Regions from separate parts of the Lactobacillus sp. ESL0225 genome, predicted to be linked through region 1. Evidence: riboswitches for the same ligand, from Rfam matches in the RefSeq annotation. Region 1 holds a riboswitch; each other region holds the start of a gene.
The links. A riboswitch is a leader RNA that binds a small molecule or an ion and turns the genes downstream of it on or off. The one in region 1 is predicted to bind thiamine pyrophosphate.
Positions count from the first base shown of each region.

Region 2: it holds a riboswitch for thiamine pyrophosphate, as region 1 does, so the genes downstream of both, thiM (hydroxyethylthiazole kinase) here and F5ESL0225_RS00430 (ATP-binding cassette domain-containing protein) in region 1, are expected to answer to the same signal.
Region 3: it holds a riboswitch for thiamine pyrophosphate, as region 1 does, so the genes downstream of both, F5ESL0225_RS01765 (ECF transporter S component) here and F5ESL0225_RS00430 (ATP-binding cassette domain-containing protein) in region 1, are expected to answer to the same signal.

Region 1 covers NZ_REHK01000003.1:28,929-32,214, forward strand. Annotated here, with positions in the region: gene F5ESL0225_RS00425 (energy-coupling factor transporter transmembrane protein EcfT) at 51-704, opposite strand; gene F5ESL0225_RS00430 (ATP-binding cassette domain-containing protein) at 715-2,070, opposite strand; TPP riboswitch at 2,122-2,211, opposite strand; gene F5ESL0225_RS00435 (helix-turn-helix transcriptional regulator) at 2,350-3,279, shown strand.
Region 2 covers NZ_REHK01000010.1:290,155-293,440, reverse strand. Annotated here, with positions in the region: gene thiD (bifunctional hydroxymethylpyrimidine kinase/phosphomethylpyrimidine kinase) at 1-537, opposite strand, end outside; gene thiM (hydroxyethylthiazole kinase) at 551-1,339, opposite strand; TPP riboswitch at 1,411-1,514, opposite strand; gene tenA (thiaminase II) at 1,606-2,265, shown strand; gene F5ESL0225_RS07410 (alpha-L-fucosidase) at 2,276-3,286, opposite strand, start outside.
Region 3 covers NZ_REHK01000006.1:18,401-21,686, reverse strand. Annotated here, with positions in the region: gene udk (uridine kinase) at 1-407, shown strand, start outside; gene F5ESL0225_RS01770 (tyrosine-protein phosphatase) at 470-1,216, opposite strand; gene F5ESL0225_RS01765 (ECF transporter S component) at 1,374-1,952, opposite strand; TPP riboswitch at 1,998-2,086, opposite strand; gene F5ESL0225_RS01760 (M42 family metallopeptidase) at 2,145-3,227, opposite strand.

The DNA of each region.
Region 1 (3,286 bases):
AATAAAGCGCCCTAATTTTGGTTCGCATCATCTATATGGCTATTTTTTATTTAATTTAAAGTAAGTAGTGCAAGGTTAACAAATAATAGAATAATACTGCTATATATCCAATCACTTATTTTTATTGGAATTGCCACGATCGTTGTCCGTGGCGCATCTTCAACATAGCCATGTGACTCCATTGCTTGGGCTAAATTTTCGGCTGAATTGAGGGCAATTAAGATTGCTTTGAAGTAGAGTGTAGGTGACCAAAAACTTAAATAAACTCCCCGCATCATTGCAGCGGTTTGGACTTTTTTAATTGCTTGTTTCATTTGGGGAATAAGATTAAGTGCTGCTAAAATGCCATATGCGAATTTACTTGGTAGATGAAAATTTTGTTCAAAGCAACGAGCAAATTCTGTGGTCGTAGTTCCAATAAAAACGCAGTAGATGGTCAGAGTGTAGACATAAATTCTACTAGCTAAACAAAGAGCGTTCTGTAAATTGGGTTCAGGTGTAAACCAGTACAGAGTAGCAAAGATGGTCGTTGCTGCTACTAATGGTAAAAGTAATGTTAAAAGTAAATTTTTGATTTTGACATGATTAAAAAGTAAATAAACTACTGCTATTCCAATAATGATTAAATTTGTAGGTAAGCTGGTTGTCAATGATATCTCTAAAGAAACTATTACTGCTAAAAAGAACTTAAAACCAGGATTCAATGCGAGCACCTCATTTCGTTACATAGGTTAATTGTTGGTTTTTAAAAACAAGATGATAATCACACCACTCCGCAATGTTAGTAAGGTCGTGGGTAATAATTACTAATGTTTGCCCTTGTCGAGCTTGGTTCTCCTTTAATAAATTTATGATTTGTTTAGCAGAATGATCATCTAAGCCACTTAGCGGTTCATCAAGTAAGAGCACAGCTTGACTAGCAATGATCATCAATAAAATTTGCAATTTCTTTTGTTGACCACCAGAAAGGGAATAGACAGCTTGATCTAAGGTTTGATCTAATTCCAAGGCAATTAAAGCTTTATTAATTTCTGGGTCAGTAAAGAAATGGTTGTTAGGACTTTTTTTACTCAAGTTAAGCTCATCTGCAACTGAAATATTAATAAATTGGTCACTAGCTTTTTGGAAAACTTGCCCAACTTGCCACAAATATTTACGCGCGGATAGTTGGCTAATTTCATGGTCATAATAAGTCAAGCTACCATCGTAGGATAACATTTTACTAAGGGCATTAAAAAGTGAAGTTTTACCAATGCCATTAGCTCCCGTAATGAGGGTGGTTTTACCAGCCATAATTTGTAAGTGCTTTTGGTTTAAAAGTAATCGATTTTCACTAATTTTTGTATTAGTTAAAGTAAAACAGGGTTGCTCACTTTGAGGGAGAGCAAAATGATAATTTTTTTTATCTTTATTTTTTTGCAATAAGTTATCTTTGGCTGCTGCACTTAGCTTAGTGATTACTTTTTTTTGAAATTGAAATATATTGTCACAAATATTTTGATAATTGCTTAAAAGATGATCACTAATGAGAATAGTTTTCCCTTGTTTTTTTAAAGCTGCTAATTTGTTAATTAAAAAGTGCCGAGTATCTGGGTCACAACTGGCAAATGGCTCATCAAGTAAATAAAGATCTACATCCATTGCTACTAGAACAGCTAGTGCGACTCGTTGCTGTTCACCACCAGACATTGTATTAATTTTTTGATCAAGTAGATGGTCAATCTGGGTAAATTTAACGGCCAATTTAAGACGTTGGGCATATTGTTCACGGTCAACTTGGAGGTTTTCTAAAGCGAAGATAATTTCTTCTCGCGGAGTAGACATTGTAAATTGTTCACTAGCATTTTGGAACAGCATCGCAGCTCGTAAGCCATTTAAATCAACTTCCCCAGTGAGTTGACCAGCATATTTGGGATAAAGTGCTGCAAGTATTTTTAGTAGGGTAGATTTGCCGCAGCCTGAAGGTCCTACTAATAATGAAAATTCTTTTGTAGGTATGGTTAAACTAAGGTTATCTAAAATTTTATTCTGCAGGTCATATGTAAAAGTTAAATTTTTAATAGTAATCAATTTTATTTCCTAAGTATAAAAAAAGTCATCATGGCTTCATACCAGATGACGTAAAATTCAAGTGATTTTCCCTTCGTTGGCATTATCCATGCAGGTTCAGTGGGTATGTTCTCAGCCTTATCGGCACCCCAAGATTAGTGTCATTATACCTAAAAGATGGTTTGCTGTCTATCTTGATCATGATATTAAAGTAAACTTTTTTGCTTTAAAAATTTATAAGTAACAAATCTTTTGATATATAATTAAAGTATAATATAAAATCATTGAGAAGGTGAAGGTATGACAGCAGCTAGGCTGGAACAATATTTAGCGAGTGTTTTACAAGCAATAAGTACTGATACAAATGAGGTATGTCTCAAACCAGTTAATAGCACTTTTGATCTATTTACGATTTATCTTGAAAATCATAATACTGGTCTACATCGCTATCAAACTGCTCGTCAAACTATTATTTTTATGGTGGCAGGAACAATAAACATAAAAATCAATGGAAAAAATATTCGTTTAGCAACAGGAAATAGCGTTTTTTTAGAACCAAAATGTGAATATGATGTTCCTAGGCAAACTAAAGAAGATATAATCGTTAAATTTGAATTTACTAATCATTTAAATTTTCTCAATGCTATAGCTAAATTTAATGATGACGAGCAGAAAATAGTTAGCCAAATAAAGTTATCTCTTAAGACGGAGCGGTTGTTATATTTAAAAAATTCAAAATTAGCCAAACCCACCCAACTGATGAGAAGAATCGTTGATGAGTATTTAAACCAAAATTTGTTTACTAGTGAAATGATTAGAGCAGAATTAATGATGGCATTTTTAACAACGATTAGAAATCAAAAGCTATCAGCTCTACCACTGGTTAACTATGAATTTGCTGAGACAGCTCTAGATCAATATATTGATGAAAACTTTGCTCATATTACTTTGGAACAAACTGCAAAGCATTTTGGTTTAAATCCTAATTATTTTTCAACTTTAGTTAAGCAAAAAACTGGAAAAAGTTTTGTTGAGCATGTTGATGAAAGACGCATGCAGGAAGCACGTACCTTACTAGCACGCCCTGATATTTCGGTTAGAGATATTATTGCTCAAGTAGGATATAGTGGTAAATCTTTTTTTTATAAAAAATTTAACGAGTATTATCATGAAACGCCAGTTCAAATGCGGACAGAATTATTTAGACAGGCGAATATCAACTTAAAATAGCGGTATG
Region 2 (3,286 bases), on a different contig from region 1:
GATTAGAATATTTTTCACACCCATCTCTTGTAAGGCATGAGCTAATGCGGGATACTGTTTTTCGCTGCTTGCCTTAATTCCCGTCAGTACTTCAGCTTCGGGCAAGTTGGGTGTTACTAAATCTGCAAGTGGTAAAAGTTCCTCTTTGACAGTTTTAACAGCATCCTTACTTAGCAGGGGTGCACCGCCTTTAGCTACCATTACGGGATCAATTGTAATGGGACCAAAATCATACTTTTTTAGGTTAAGAGCAACTTGATGCACGTGAGCTGCATCGCCAAGCATTCCTGTTTTGCAGGCACGGATCTTAAAATCAGCGGCAAGTGAAGTAAATTGTGCGTCAATTAGTTCTAATGGTATTAAAAAAGAGTCTTGTACACCAAGGGTATTTTGTGCGGTAACAGCTACCACCACTGCTGTACCAAAAACTTTTTGCATTTGAAAAGTCTTAAGATCGGCCATAATACCAGCACCACCACCAGAATCGGTTCCAGCGATTGTTAATACTTGGGGGAAAGAATTAATTTTTTCAGTCATAAAAAGCCGTCCTTTAGTCAAATTTTGCTATTTTTTCAATATCGGCAACTTGAACTTTAGCCAAGTAGTCTATCAGATGCATACCGAACGTGCCAGGGCCAATTTTTGGATGGTCTTTAGCTAGTAATTCGCCAGTAGCTGCAAATACCAAGGTGGCAGTTTGAGCTGCTTCAAATGGATCAGCCCCAACTGATGCAAAAGCTGCCACAATACTAGATAGTACATCACCTGAGCCAACATGGGCTTGAAATAGCGGGGTGCCGTTGTAAACATGTGCAATCTTCTTGCCATTGCTGATTGTGTCTGTTGCACCACTAGCAATAACAACACAGTCCAATTTTTGAGCCGTTTTTTGGGTGATTTGGTCAAGATTACCTGAACCCGAACCGGCATCAATTCCTCGGGCATTCCATTCAAAACCCCCTAAAGCTGCAATTTCGCCAGCATTACCACGGATTATGCTAACTGGAAATCTGTGGAGGAGGTCCTGCGCTGTTTGCAGACGATAATTAACCGCTCCTACAGCGACAGGGTCAAATACGATAGGCTTTTTATCTTGGGTAGCTAAAGCGCCTATTTTTTTCATTTGGGCAATTTGCAACTGGGTTAAGGTGCCGAGATTAAGGGTAACGCTTGAAGCCATCTTAACCATTTCTTCGGCTTCGGCAATTTCCTTACTCATAATTGGTGAAGCACCAATAGCATTTAAACTATTAGCAACATCTTGAACGGTGACAAAATTAGCAGCATTTAAAACAACCGGATTTTTTTCTCGTAATTCATTGAGAATATTTAACTTCATTTCAACCTCCAACAATTGCACTAGCCTACTTGCGTAAATAAAAAGCTTTGACACTATCATGTGTCAAAGCTTAACGGTTATTGACACGTTCCTACGCAAGAATTAGCTTACAGGTTCAAAGGGTCTAGAACGTAGTTCCATCTCAGCCGCGATGGGGGCTCCCCTCGTGTTATCGCTTTCTATTATAATGATTTTTTCTGTTTAATACAATTAAAAATAGGCATAAAATAAGAATAAAATTAATAAAGTAGAAAAGAGGCAAATTAATGAGTTTCACGCAGCAATTGCATCAAGTAGTACAAAATATATGGCAAAAAAGTCTGGTGCATCCTTTCATTACAGAATTACAAAGTGGCCAACTACCGTTAACAAAATTTCGGTTTTATTTACTGCAGGATCGATATTATTTAGTTGAATTTAGTAAGTTCCATCATCTATTAGCTGAACAAGCAGGTAATCCGCAAATCAAACAATTTTTATTGCAGAGTGAAGCAGATCTTAAGGCTTGCGAATGGTCTGTCCGCAGTGATTTTTTTACGGAATTAAAAATTACTCCAATGGAAATTAGACAAACAGCGGTTGCGCCTACGGCGTATAATTATGTCAATCATATGTATCTGACACTCGAACGTGATGGCTTTGCCCCAGCAATCGCTGCAATTGTTCCTTGTTATTGGTTGTATCAAGAAATTGGGCAAAAATTAGCTGAAGTTGGCTCACCCGTAGCACTCTATCAAACATGGATAGATACTTATGATAGTGACTGGTATAAGGTCAATGTGACACATATTTTGCAATTAATAAATATTTTGGCTAGTCAAGCCACCGCAACTGATCGTCAAATGATGCAAACAGCTTTTATTCGCAGTAGCTACTACGAATTACAGTTTTGGCAAATGGCTTACGCAAAAGAGCAGTGGAAATAAAATATGTGCATTATTTATAATAAATTTTGGCAACTCGTTCAATTAAATTAGTTCCATATTCAAATCCATCAGCTGAAATCTCTAGTGATTTTTGAGTATAGTTTTGTTTAAAGCTTAATTTTTTATTATTATCTAACCAAACAATATGACTAATTTTTTGATTATTTGGCCAATTATTAAAAACAAGTTGACGAGCTTTTTCACCGCCTAAAATAACATTACTATTACCAATATTACCAAGATTATCAACGAAGAGATAACGACCTTTGATAAAATCATGAATGTTTGATGTTGAAGGATATGTTGGGTATTCATAATTAGCAGTACCGTAAATTGCTTCGTGATTTATTTTCATCCAATGACTTACAATTTCAAGTAATGATTGGCAATGAACATTCAATGAACCATCAAATTCTGGTCCAACATTAATTAATAAATTTGCGCCAACTTTGCGTGTATGGCATATTTGTTCAATTAATTGCTTAGCTGAGATATAGTTGAGATCATTTTTAGCATTTCCCCAGTGTTTATTTAGAGTTAATGATGTTTCTGCCGCTAAATAACGATTATCTTGAACATGGTGAACTATTTTTGGATTACCGCGTTCAAAAGTTATGACATCAACTTTTTTCCCTTCACTTTGCCCTTGCTTTTCTAGTCCGGTATTATTGATAATAATTGCCTGTGGCTGTAATTTTCTGATTTCTTGATATAATGTTTCTTCTTGCCAATTTGCTTGTGGTTTATTCCAATTACCATCAAACCAGAAACCACCGATTTGTCCATAGTTAGTACAAATCAGCCTGATTAATTTACGTAATTCTATTAAATACTCACTGAAGTTTTCATGATATTTAGTATTATTCCAGTCATATGTAGCGTAATAAATAAATGGTGCTATACCTTGTTTATGGCATTCATCAGTAAAAATTTTAATAATATCTTTTTTAAATGGGGTGTGGACACAATCAAAAGAATTAATACCTTTTGTATCGAATAAGTAGAAACCATCATGATGTTT
Region 3 (3,286 bases), on a different contig from region 1:
AAAGTTTATTACAACATAAACCTATTGAGATGCCAGTTTATAATTTTAAAGAACACACTCGTAGCAGCGAAACAATTCATACTGAACCCGTTGATATTATTATACTTGAAGGAATTTTAGTTTTATCCAGTAAAAAAATTCGTGACTTAATGGATATTAAAGTTTACGTTGATACTGATGACGATATTCGTTTTATTCGCCGACTTGAACGAGACATTGAAGAACGTGGGCGCTCAATTAATTCAGTAATTGAACAGTATCTTGACACAGTTAAGCCGATGTATCATCAATTTATTGAACCCACTAAACGTTATGCTGACATCATTATTCCAGAAGGTGGCACTAATGATGTTGCTATTGATATGTTGACAACCAAAGTACATTCTGTTCTAAATAAAAAGGGCTGATTCTCCTTTATGTTCGAGATCAGTCCTTTTTGCTACTAAGTTATTTGATGATTATTCATTAATTATTCCAAATAAGTACCTTGCATTTTTTCCTTAAAATTAGTTGGCAACTTCAACCCATTTACCAAGTAATTATCAAAATCCCCATAATTCTGCTCAATTGTTTTAAAATAGCATTCTAAATACGAAGGCTGTACAGTTAGTGCTGCCTTTACACTTTCAAGTTGAACTGCATCTAACTGTCCTTTTAAAAGATTTAAAATTTCGTTATTAGCTTTGCTTCTTGCTTCAATTGTCTTTAAATAATCAGTAAAAATATCATGATTACCAACACCCAAACACTTTAAAATTAACGCTGCTGCAACACCAGTGCGATCTTTTCCCGCAAAGCAATGGAAAGCTGTTGGTACGGGATTGTCAACTAGAGTCAGCAAAAATTGTTGATATCCCTCACGCGCAGAATTTGTTAAAGCTAGTTGCTTGTATGTAATTAGCATATTACCTGCAACATCCCCATTAGCAGAAATAATTTCATCAAGACTAGCTTGGTTAGTAGCAGCATCTGCTAGAACATCTATCGTAATATAAGTTAATCCATTCCAAATATAATTTGGATATTCTTTTCGTTCATCAGCACCACGAAAATCTATTAATTGCTTAATTTGATATTTATTTCGGACGGCCTCCTTTTGCTCTAAAGATAAATCAAATAACTGTCCACACCGAAAAAGCATATTTTCTTTTACTTTTTTCCCATTTGCACCGACATAACCGCCTAATGAGCGCCAGTTCGTAATATCTTTTACCATAATTCCCCTTATCTATATCTAATATATCCGAATTATTCTTTTTATCAAAAAATTTACTCGAGCTAGAGCCAAATTTCAACCAAAACAAAAATAGCCGCTAACTGTTTTATCTGCTATCAACCTTTGGACAGGATAAGTTGCAACTATTTTACTCTAATTAACTTATTTTTGGCTTTACAGCACGTTCAAACATATTAATAATTAATTTAACTAAAATACCATCAAAAACAACAGCTGAAATCAAGTTAGTAATAAACATTGTTATTTGTAGTACAAGACTAAATTTTGACCAACCATAAAGCACATATGACAAAATAAAGCAGCCCAAGCCAGCAAAAATTGCTCCTGTTATCACACTTGCCCAAGAAAATTTCTGATAGCGTTCTTTTTTAGGGAAAAAGCCAATTTCATTTAATGCCCCCTGTAGAATACCAGATATAATAGTCGTTGCTCCCCATTGTCCCCCAATCGCCATTTCAACAACTGCCGCTAATAATTCACCAATAGTACCAGACCCAGCAGTTGGCACAAAATATATTGCTAAAGGCGCAGCCATGAGCCACAAACCTGTAAAAACTGTATCAACTACCGGTGCAAAGCCTGTTGGAATCAAGGCCATTTTAATTAAATTATAGGCCCAATTGAAGCCATAAGTGTAAATCACACCCATAATTATTCCGATTAAAGCAACTAAAATAATTGATTTAGTATTCCACTTTGATGATCTTGTAAACATAAAAATACTCCTAAATAACTATTAAGTCATTAGGAGTACTTAGTAATTTACTCTGTTACACTTCCCTAACGCAGGAATTATCCCGTTCAGGTTCAGAGGGTATTTCTCAGCTATATGCACCCCTAGTGACTTCTTCTGTATTATAGCATAATCGTGTAGCCTTTGCTTACACGATTTTATTTTATTAAGTATTTAAAAATTACTAAAACTAGCAAGCTTTTCCTCAGTCATGTCACGAATAATTGCCACTGCTAAATCAACTGCAGCCTTAAAATCATGGTATGCACTGAAGCAATATGGTGAATGTTCATATCGTACAGGTATACCAATCACAATAGTAGGTGCACCATTTTCATAGTAAATAGCGGCTCCATCTTGTCCCCCACCAGTACGAACTGAGCGCGTATAAGGAATATGATTTTTATCAGCTACATCGCAGGCATACTGTTGAAATTTAGGATTAGGTAAGAATGAGGTATCCATGTCACGTAGCATCGGTCCTCTTTTAAGACCAGTTTGAGATAACCAGTCAGGGGTAAAAGTATCATCAGCTGGACATGATTCTAGCACAATCGCCAAATCGGGTTTAACTTCCCTAGCTGTTACATACGCACCTCGTAACCCAACCTCTTCTTGACTTGAAAGAGCAGCAACGATATTAAAGTTTGTTTGTTCATCTTTTAATTCTTCAAGAACATCCGCCATTGCGGCTGCACCAAAGCGATCATCAAAATCTTTACCAAAAAACAAACCTGTCTTATCATTATATTCGCATTTTACATCAACGAAAATTGGACAGCCAGTGTCAATTTTGTAATCATTAATAGTTTCTTCGCGTGAGCTTGAACCAACATCAATCGACATGTCAGCAACATCTGGAACATTGTTACGCTCTGCTTCAGTCATAAAATGAGGCGGTTTAGTTGCCACTACTCCTGGAATATACTCACCATCACGATTTCTAATTTTGACACGTAAAGCTGGAATATTGTATTTAACCCAGCCACCAAGTGGAACAAATTTGATTAAGCCATTAGGCCTTACAGCCTGTGTAATAAAGCCAACAGCATCTGAATGTGCATCAAGCTGGATTATTGGACGGTGAGCTTTATTTTGCTTTTTAGCTGCATAAACATTCAACATACCATCAATTTTAATATCAGCGTAACTCTTCACAGTTTCTGTAAACAATTTAACAAATTCTTCTTCAAAGCCAGAGGTTGCGTTTGCATCTGCAAAGGCTTTAAGCATTTTAATTTCTTCTTCTTTTTTCATTTTTTAGCCTTTCATTTTTTACTATTATTCTTAATTGTAGCAAAATTTATATTAAGAAA